Regions from separate parts of the Sorangium sp. So ce327 genome, predicted to be linked through region 1. Evidence: predicted binding sites of a transcription regulator. Region 1 holds the regulator's gene; the other holds the start of a gene.

Region 1 (4,542 bases):
TGCTGGGTGTCGAACGGCTTGTCCATGTGATCGTCCGCTTGCGCGCCCGATCCCTTCGCGGGGTCGAACGGGTTCTGCTTGGACGACAGGATCAGGACGGGCGTCGCCGGTGAGGCCTGCTTGATCGCCTTGCACAGCTCGTAGCCGTTCTTCGGCTCGAGCGTGACGTCGGCGATCACCAGGTCGGGTTTATCGCTCTTGAGCTTCTGCAGCGCAGCGTCGGCGCTGCTCGCCGTCACGACGCGGAAATCCTGACCCGCAAAGGTGATTTCGAGCACTTTGCGCATGGTCACGCTGTCGTCTACGGCGAGAAGGGTGCTGGCCACGAACGGGTCTCCTCTCAGATGGCGAGAAAGCGGCGACGGCTCTGGATATCTTCGGCCCCCGTCGCGCGATGTGTCAACATTCGCGGTGTATTTCGCCCCCGCGGGCCCCGCGGAGGCGCGTTTTTCCGCGCCGGTAGAGCCCGGTCCCACGCTGGTGGGCGGAGCCGAGGCGCCCCGCTGAGCTCTACATGCGTCCGCTCCGACCCGCCACTCCGCCGAGCCACGAAGACAAAACCGCCAAAACGACCGGGGTCCACCCGGCCGCCCAGGTAAGACCTCCGCAGGATGGCCGCTGGACGGTGCCCGCCGAGCTGGATCGGCGTCCGCTGGACGGGGCCGTCCGTGCGCTGGCCGAGGTCTCGTGGTCCGACGCGCGCCGGTTGATCGAGACCGGCAAGGTGCTTGTCGGGAGCGCGGTGGCGACGAGCGCCCGTCGGCGGGTGCTCGGCGGGGAGCTGATCGAGGTCCGCCTGCACGCGCCGAGGCCCGAGACCGTGCGGCGGCGCAAGCTCGAGGGCGAGCTCGTGGTCTACGCGGACGCGAGCGTCGTCGTGGTGAACAAGCCCGCCGGGGTGAGCACCATCCCGTTCGGCGACGAGGATCCCGCGGAGCAGGCCGCGACCCTCGACGCGCTGGTGCGCGAGGTGCTGGCCAGGCGCGACCGCCTGCGCGGGCGCGCGCCGCTCGGCGTGGTGCAGCGCCTCGACAAGGGGACGAGCGGGCTGCTGGTCTTCGCGCGGACGCTCGCCGCGAAGAAGCACCTCGCGCAGCAGCTCCGCGTCCGCGCGATGCACCGGCAGTACCTGGCGCTCGCGCACGGCGCCGTCCCGCGCGGCACCTACCGCAGCTACCTCGTCGAGGATCGGGGCGACGGGCTGCGCGGCTCGGCGCGCGACGGGCGGCGCGAGGGGCAGCTCGCGGTGACGCACGTGGAGCCGATCGAGGTGCTCCGAGGGCCGCAGGAGGGAGCCGGCGCCGGGGGCGTGACGCTCGTCGCGTGCCGGCTCGAGACGGGACGCACGCACCAGATCCGCATCCACCTCGCGGAGGCCGGGCACCCGCTCGTCGGCGAGACGGTCTACGTGCGGGACTACCGCGGGACGAAGATCCCGGCCGCGCGGTTGATGCTCCACGCGGCCGAGCTCGGCTTCAACCACCCGGCCGACGATCGGCCGATGCGCTTCCAGGCGCCGCCGCCCCCGGACTTCGACGACGTGCTCGAGCGGCTCCGCGCGCCGCAGCGGAGGGGCGCTACTTGACCTTGCCGCGGACCTCGGTCATCGCCGCGGCCGTGGCGTCGACCAGCGGCATGACCTTCGCGTAGTCCATCCGCGTCGGGCCGAGCACGCCCACGGTCCCGGCGACGCGGCCGTTCTCCATGTACGGCGCAGCGACGAGGCTGAGCTGGCCTCCGCCAAGGTCGCCCGCCTCGCTGCCGACGAACACGGTGACCTCACCCGCGCCGGCGGCGAGCGTCCGGTCGAGCAGATCGACGAGCTCCTCGCGCTCCTCGAGCGCCTTCATCAGCTTCTTGAGCCGGTCGACGTCGGCGTACTCAGGCAGATCGATCAGGCGGTTCTGCCCCTCGATGACGACCTCGCTCCGCCGGGTCACGTCGGCCGTCGCCTTGCTGCCGAGCTCGAAGGCGCGGCGCCTCAGCGCGTCGATCTGGAGGCGCTCGTCCGCGAGGCGGCGGGCGAACAGGTCCCGGATCTCGCCCAGGGTGCGCCCCTCGATGACGTCGGTGAGCAGGTTGTGGATCCGGGTGAGCTCGCCCTCGTTGATCGCCTCGTCGGCCGAGATGAAGCGGTTCGCGACCGAGCCGTCGGCGAAGACGAGCACCGCGAGCAGCTGCCCGGGCTTGGTCGGGATGAAGCGCAGCTGGGCGAGGGCGCGGAGCTCCGCCCGCGGCGCCGCGACGACCGCCGCGGCGCCGGACAGCTCCGAGAGGTAGCGCCCGGTCTCGCGGAGCGGATCGTTCGCCCCCGCGTAGATCTCGGTGAACCTCGCGCTCAGCTCGGCCTGCTGCTCGGGGGACAGCGACCGGAGCTCGACGAGCGCGTCGATGAACAGCCGGAGCGCGCGATCGGTCGGGATCCGCCCGGCAGAGGTGTGCGGCTGGTGGAGGTACCCCGCCTCCTCGAGGTCGGCGAGCACGTTGCGGATCGAGGCAGCCGAGAGATCCAGCCCGTACTTCCGGGCGAGCGTCCTGCTGCCAACTGGGTCGCCCGTTGCGATGAACTCGGTGACCGCGGCGAAAAGGATCTTTCGAGCTCGGTTGGAAAGATCACCCATGTCAGTTGCATGCAGCGCACAAGCGCGCCGCGGTGGCTACCTGGACCAGGGACCGCCCGGACCGGGAAGCCATGCGGGCCGGACCTTCGCTCCCGTACGTCAAGCTGCGCGTGCGGGCGCTTGACCCACGGACGCGCATGCGACCCATTTTGAGGGGATCGCGCGGCCCGGTCAAATGTCGCGGTAGGATCGGGCAGTAGCCACTGGCCACCCCGCGCACGAGGGCCCCGCTCCACCGGATGGCGGCGCGGCCGGCCGCCACTCGGCCACGTGGTCGTGGTCGTGGTCGTGGTCACTTGCCCCCCCCCCCGAGAGGGTCGGCCTGCCTTGCTTCGCACGAGGGATGTACCGCAACGATGCCGCCCGCACGCCATGCCGCCGCTGCCTGCGCGCTCGCCCTCGCGCTCGGCCCCCTCGCCGTCGCGCCGAGCGCGCAGGGCAAGCCGAAGGTCAGGTACCATCAGGACTGGGCGAAGCACCCGTCGGCGCGCTACGCGGCGATGAGCGCGGAGCAATGCCGTGCGGCGCTCACGCAGCGGAAGATCGCGTTCCAGCCGGTGCAGCGCGCGCCGGGCGTGCTCGCTCCGGTGCGGCTGATGCATGGGGTCGGCGGGGTCCTCTACCGGACGGCGCTGCCGGCCCATCAACGCGCGGGAAACCCGCACGACGTCTTCGACTGCCGCCTCGCGCTGGCGCTCTCGGACTTCAGCCGGATCCTCCGCGCGCACGACATCGACGAGGTGCTGATGTTCTCGGCCTGGCGGCCTCCGGCCAGGATGTGGCCCGAGGGCAGGCTCGCCACGAGGCACCCCGGCGGGCTCGCGATCGACCCCTACAGGTTCGTCAAGGAGCGCGTCGGCGGCGGGTTCGCGGAGGACTGGCTCGAGGTGGAGCGCGACTTCGTCGGCAGGCGCGGCGCGCCGGTCTGCGGCGAGAGCGCCCGCCCGACCGGGCGGCCCCGCGGGGCCGGCAAGGGGGCGGGCAGCGGCCCTCCAGCGGACGCGGCGGCGCGAGAGCTGCGATCCATCGTGTGCGAGGCCGTGGACCAGCACATCTTCACGTCGATCCTCACGCCCAACTACGACCGGGCGCACAAAAATCACCTGCATCTCGAGGTGACCCCCGGCGTCCAATGGCATCTCGTGCGCTGATCCGGGAGGGGCCGTCCTCCGTCCTCCCGCGCGCAAACCCGCTCTCCCTTCGAGGTCGACCCGCTATGTTAGCCCGCGTGCCCGCACGAAGACCCCCGCTCTCCCGCGCGTCCGCCGCGCTGGCGCTCGCCGCCGTCGCGCTGTCGTTCACGTTCGTCGGCTGCCCCTGCGTCAGCGGTCCCGTGAACGCGAGCCCCGCCCTCCGCTGGTTCCTGTTCTCGAACTTCGGCGCCAGCAAGATCTGCCCCGAGATGCTGAAGAGCGGGGTCTCGCTGCGCCTGCAGGACAGATCGGCGTCCATGGGGCGGTTCTTCCCGATGCAGTGCTCGTACGACGTCAACGACGCGGCCCAGACGATCACCGTCCACATCGCCGGCACCGGCTACGGCTACATGCAGCCGGCCAAGCGGGTGGGCTTCTCGCTCACGACGTCCGTCGAGTACCGACCCGACTTCCAGCTCGCGGACGATAACGTCTACGTGTGGGGACGGCTGAACCGGATCGTGCAAGGCCCCAGCTTCCAGCTGGGCTACGTCGAGAACCCGGTCATCGACGTGATGGCCAACGTCCCGCCGTTCGGAGGGCTCGCCAACCTGCTCGGCAACCAGATCGTCGCTGGCGAGCTGACCCGAGGGTTCACCGTCCTCTACAACGAGGAGACCGGGAAGGACTTCACGCTGGGGATCCTCATGCCGCCCCAGCGACCGCACCACCCGTTCGAGGCGGAGGACGAGGAGCGGTACACGTTCGCGAACGAGACCGTCGAGGTG
Region 2 (4,542 bases), 4.8 Mb from region 1:
ACCCGGAGCGACGCGCGGTGCCAGGCCGGCGTGGTCGCGATGACGCGCCTCACGCCCGGCTGCTGCATCGTCCAGTGCAGGACGGCGCGCGACCCCTCCGTCGCGTAGCCTTGGCCCTGGGACTTGCCCTCGACGCCGTAGCCGATCTCCACCGTGCCGGTCGCGTCGGGCCGGCCGTTCAGCACCACGCTGCCGACGACGACGCGCTCCTCCTGCCCGCGCGTCACCATCAGCCGCGTGCCCCACAGGAATGCCTCTGGATCGTCGCGCAGCCGGTCGAGCGGCGAGCTGAAGGCGCGCTCGACGAGCGCGCGCCCGGGCCAGGCGCCAGGGAAGCGCGCGCCGGACAGGGCCTCGGCCTCGGCGCGATCTCCGCGGATGACCGCCTCGAGCAGGGGCAGCGAGACCGGGGTGAGCGCCAGGCGCTCGGTAGTCAGGGTGCTCATCGCGAACCTGCGCCGGATCAGATCATGCGCCGCGGCCCGCCGGAAGTCGAAATGGCGAAGGGCCGACTTCCTGAGGAGGAAGCCGGCCCTCGCCCGCCGGGCTTAGCGGTCAGCGCGGCGCGTCGCGATCAGAAGTCGTGGCCGTGGCCCGCGTGGCCGCCACCAGCCGCCGGCTTCTCCTCCTTCGGCCGCTCAGCGATGAGCGCCTCGGTGGTGAGCATCAGGCTGGCGACGCTGGCCGCGTTCTGGAGCGCCGACCGGACGACCTTGACCGGATCGATGACGCCCATCTCGAGCAGGTTGCCGTAGTCGCCCGACGCGGCGTTGTAGCCGTACGAGTCCTTGCCGTCGCGCACCTTCTGCACGACGATCGAGCCCTCTTCCCCGGCGTTGGCCGAGATCTGGCGGAGGGGCTCCTCGATGGCGCGGCGGATGATGTTCACGCCGAACCGCTGCTCGTCGTTGACCTTGAGCTTCTCGAGCGAGCTCTGCGCGCGGATGAGCGCCACGCCGCCGCCCGGGACGATGCCCTCCTCGACGGCCGCGCGGGTCGCGTGGAGCGCGTCCTCGACGCGGGCCTTCTTCTCCTTCATCTCGGTCTCGGTCGCAGCGCCGACCTTGACGACCGCGACGCCGCCCACGAGCTTCGCGAGCCGCTCCTGGAGCTTCTCGCGGTCGTAGTCGCTCGTCGTGTTCTCGATCTGAGCGCGGATCTCCTGCTGCCGAGCCTTGATCTTGTCCTTCTTGCCCTGGCCGCCGACGATCGTGGTGTTGTCCTTGTCGATGAGGACCGTCTTCGCGCGGCCGAGATCGCTGATCGTGACGTTCTCGAGCTTGAGGCCGAGCTCCTCCGCGATCACCTGGCCGTCCGTCAGGGTGGCGATGTCCTTCAGCATCTCCTTGCGGCGGTCACCGAAGCCCGGCGCCTTGACGGCCGCGCAGTGCAGCGTGCCGCGGAGCTTGTTCACGACGAGGGTCGCGAGCGCCTCGCCCTCGACGTCCTCGGCGATGATGAGGAGCTGCTTCTGGCTCTTGGCGATCGCCTCGAGCACCGGGAGCAGGTCCTTCATGTTGGAGATCTTCTTCTCCGAGATGAGGATGTAGCAGTCCTCGAGGTTCGCCTTCATGGCCTCGGGATCGGTCACGAAGTACGGCGAGAGGTAGCCGCGGTCGAACTGCATGCCCTCGACCACGTCGAGGGTCGTGTCGGCGCTCTTGGCCTCCTCGACCGTGATCACGCCCTCCTTGCCGACCTTCTCCATGGCGTCGGCGAGGAGCTTGCCGATCGTCTCGTCGCCGTTCGCGCTGATCGTGCCGACCTGCGCGATCTCCTTCGCGTCCTTGGTCTGCTTGGCGGAGCTGCGGAGGTGCTCGACGATCGCCTCGACCGCCTTGTCGATGCCGCGCTTGATCTCCATCGGGTTGTGCCCGGCCGCGACGAGCTTGGAGCCCTCGCGGTAGATCGCCTGGGCGAGCACCGTCGCGGTGGTCGTCCCGTCGCCGGCGATGTCGCTCGTCTTCGAGGCGACCTCGCGGACCATCTGGGCGCCCATGTTCTCGAAGCGGTTCTCGAGCTCGATCTCCTTGGCGACCGTGACGCCGTCCTTGGTGACCGTCGGCGAGCCGAAGCTCTTCTCGATGACGACGTTGCGCCCCTTCGGGCCGAGGGTGACCTTGACCGCGTCGGCGAGGGCGTTGACCCCCGCGAGGATCATGCTGCGGGCGGACTCGTTGTAGATGATTTCCTTGGCTGCCATGGTGTCTCTCCTAAGTTCCTTCTGTCGCCCGCGTCACTTCTCGATCACGCCGAGGATGTCGTCCTCGCGGAGGATGAGGTGCTCCTCGCCGTCGATCTTGACCTCGGTGCCCGAGTACTTGCCGAAGAGGACGCGATCGCCCTCCTTGACGTCGAGCTTCCGCACGGTACCGTCCTCGGCGACCTTGCCGTTGCCGACGGCGACGACGGTCCCCTCGATGGGCTTCTCTTTCGCGGTGTCCGGAATGTAGAGACCTCCCTTGGTCTTCTCTTCTTCCTTCACGCGCTGAACGATCACGCGGTCCTGGAGCGGTCGAATCTTCATCTTTGCAAGTCCTCCGGGGACGAGCGCCGCGTCCCACGAACGGTGAGACCCAGCCGGCGCGAATGAGCGCGCCGGAAGGCCCCCTACGATTGCAGTCTGGGCACTTTGCTAGCACTCACCTGTGGCGAGTGCTAGCGAGCGCGCGGAAGATAGCCACCCCCTGGAGGGTGTCAAGAGTGGCCCCAGGCCGGCACTTTGCGCGTTGGCAGCCAGGCGCAGAGGTGGCTGTAAGTTCTGGAGATTGCAGGGGAAGGTGCGTGGCGCAAGGCTGGGCCCGGCGGAGCCCCTCGGCTAAAATGCGCTTATGAGGGCAAAGCTGCGGCAGCACAGTGACGCGATGCCCTCAGGGTCTCCAGCCCCAGGGAGGCCGTCAGGACGTGTCTGGTTGACCTGAGCGCGCGGTGGCCCGGGTTACGTCGGTATCCAGGGCACCCGCATAAGTGAGGTGCCGCTGTGAGCCAAGCGATCTCTCTCTCCCCGAGCATGACCCGCTATTTCCAGGAGGTTGTGGACGAGGCGCTCCGAGTTCGGAACGTCGCCGTAACCGAGGCGGCGTCGAGTTACCTCGTCGGTCTGCTCTGTGCTTTTGCTCACCCGGACGAGCATGCCGAGTCTGCCTTCAACCAGCCCCTGACCTTTCTTCTGCGCGACGCGCTGGAAGCCTCCGGAGCCGAGCGCTTCCAGCGGCTGCGTAACCTGGGAGACAGCGTCCTCTACGTGGTCGGTTTCTTCGGCGGCCACATCGAGCTGAAGGGGGTCGATCGCGGCTACGTGGTCGGGGTCGGGTCGACCGCCTACCACCATGCGGCCGCTATGCTGCGCCTCAATGCGCGCGTCGGCCAGGGGCCCGATGTTCTTTCGGAGATGGCCGAGAAATTCGAGCGGTTCGTGAGCGTCCTGAACGATGTGGCCGACGGTACGCTCGCGTCCGGGGCTCGGGACGAGCGCTCGGTGCTCCGGCTGTACGAGCGCTGGGTTCGTACGGGATCGAGCCGCCTCGCGGATGAGCTCGGAGCACGAGGGCTCGTGCCGAGCCGTGGTACGGGCGGGCTCAACTGATGCGGGGGGCGACCTTCCCGTCCCGGATCCAGGAGCACCTGGCCCGCACCTATGCGCTCGATGACGCGCCCGCGGTCGACGATTTCATCCGGCTGACGGACGGCAGCGCACGCGAAGCGCTGCTGATCCGGCACGCCGACGGGGATATCGAGATCGCGCTGCACCTGCCCCGCCGGGCGATCACGCGGGGGCGAGAGCGGACGTTCGACGAGATCTGCCAGATCGTCGAGGGCGTGAGCCACTTCCTCTATGTGGCCGAGCGGGCCCGCAGGGAGCTGCCGGCGACCCAGCTCGAGCTCGAGCTCCAGGCCGAGGTCGACAAATACGTGCTGCTCGTTTATGGCGATCTGGCTGACGAGGTCGAGCCGCCAGGCCCGCCGCTCCGGCGCCGCCACGAGGCGGCCCCACCCGGGGCGGGGCGCTTCGAGCCCGAGCGTGCCGCGCGGATCCGCGCCCATCTCTTCGAGCGGGTCACCTTCATGGATCCCCCGGGCACGGAGACCGGCGATCGCTACCGGATCGCGAACGATCTGGCGGCGCGGTTCGCGGGCCGACTCGAGGCCGAGTTTGCCCGCCACGGGCGTCACGCCGAGCTGCTGGCGGCGCTGCGACGCTTCTATGCGGCGGGGCAGACGGAAAAGATCGCCCTCGCGCGCGCCGCGTGAGCGCGTCCTCCCGGGTGCTCGGGGTCGCTCGGGAGGGCGGCGAACGGGCGGCGACGACGAAGAGCGCTCGCCGCGGCCGCGCGCTCTCGTTCTCTCTTGACCGGTTCGCGCGCACGTACTCTCATCCGCATCCACGATGCCTTCCGCGAGCACGATGCCGCCCCGTGTGCTGGTGGCCGAAGACGAACCGGCGATGTTGAGCCTCGTCGCGCGTCACCTGAGGAACCTAGGGTTCTCTGTGATCGAGGCTTCCGAGGGCGATGCCGCCTGGGAGCTCGCGCGCGAACACCA

The links. Region 1 encodes HrcA, which represses chaperone genes, less so after heat shock. Its sites were predicted from a motif close to GNTAGCACTCNCCNNNGGNGAGTGCTANC; they were not measured.
Region 2: groES (co-chaperone GroES) is a predicted target of HrcA. The motif match lies at 2,635-2,663, and genes of this name have one in related genera.

Annotation. Positions count from the first base shown of each region.
Region 1 is NZ_CP150330.1:13,161-17,702, reverse strand. It holds gene WME95_RS00060 (response regulator transcription factor) at 1-326, opposite strand, end outside; gene WME95_RS00055 (RluA family pseudouridine synthase) at 626-1,585, shown strand; gene hrcA (heat-inducible transcriptional repressor HrcA) at 1,578-2,621, opposite strand; gene WME95_RS00045 (hypothetical protein) at 2,978-3,772, shown strand; gene WME95_RS00040 (hypothetical protein) at 3,850-4,542, shown strand, end outside.
Region 2 is NZ_CP150330.1:8,789,910-8,794,451, reverse strand. It holds gene WME95_RS32780 (GNAT family N-acetyltransferase) at 1-446, opposite strand, end outside; gene groL (chaperonin GroEL) at 575-2,203, opposite strand; gene groES (co-chaperone GroES) at 2,237-2,527, opposite strand; gene WME95_RS32765 (hypothetical protein) at 2,981-3,586, shown strand; gene WME95_RS32760 (hypothetical protein) at 3,586-4,251, shown strand; gene WME95_RS32755 (response regulator transcription factor) at 4,388-4,542, shown strand, end outside.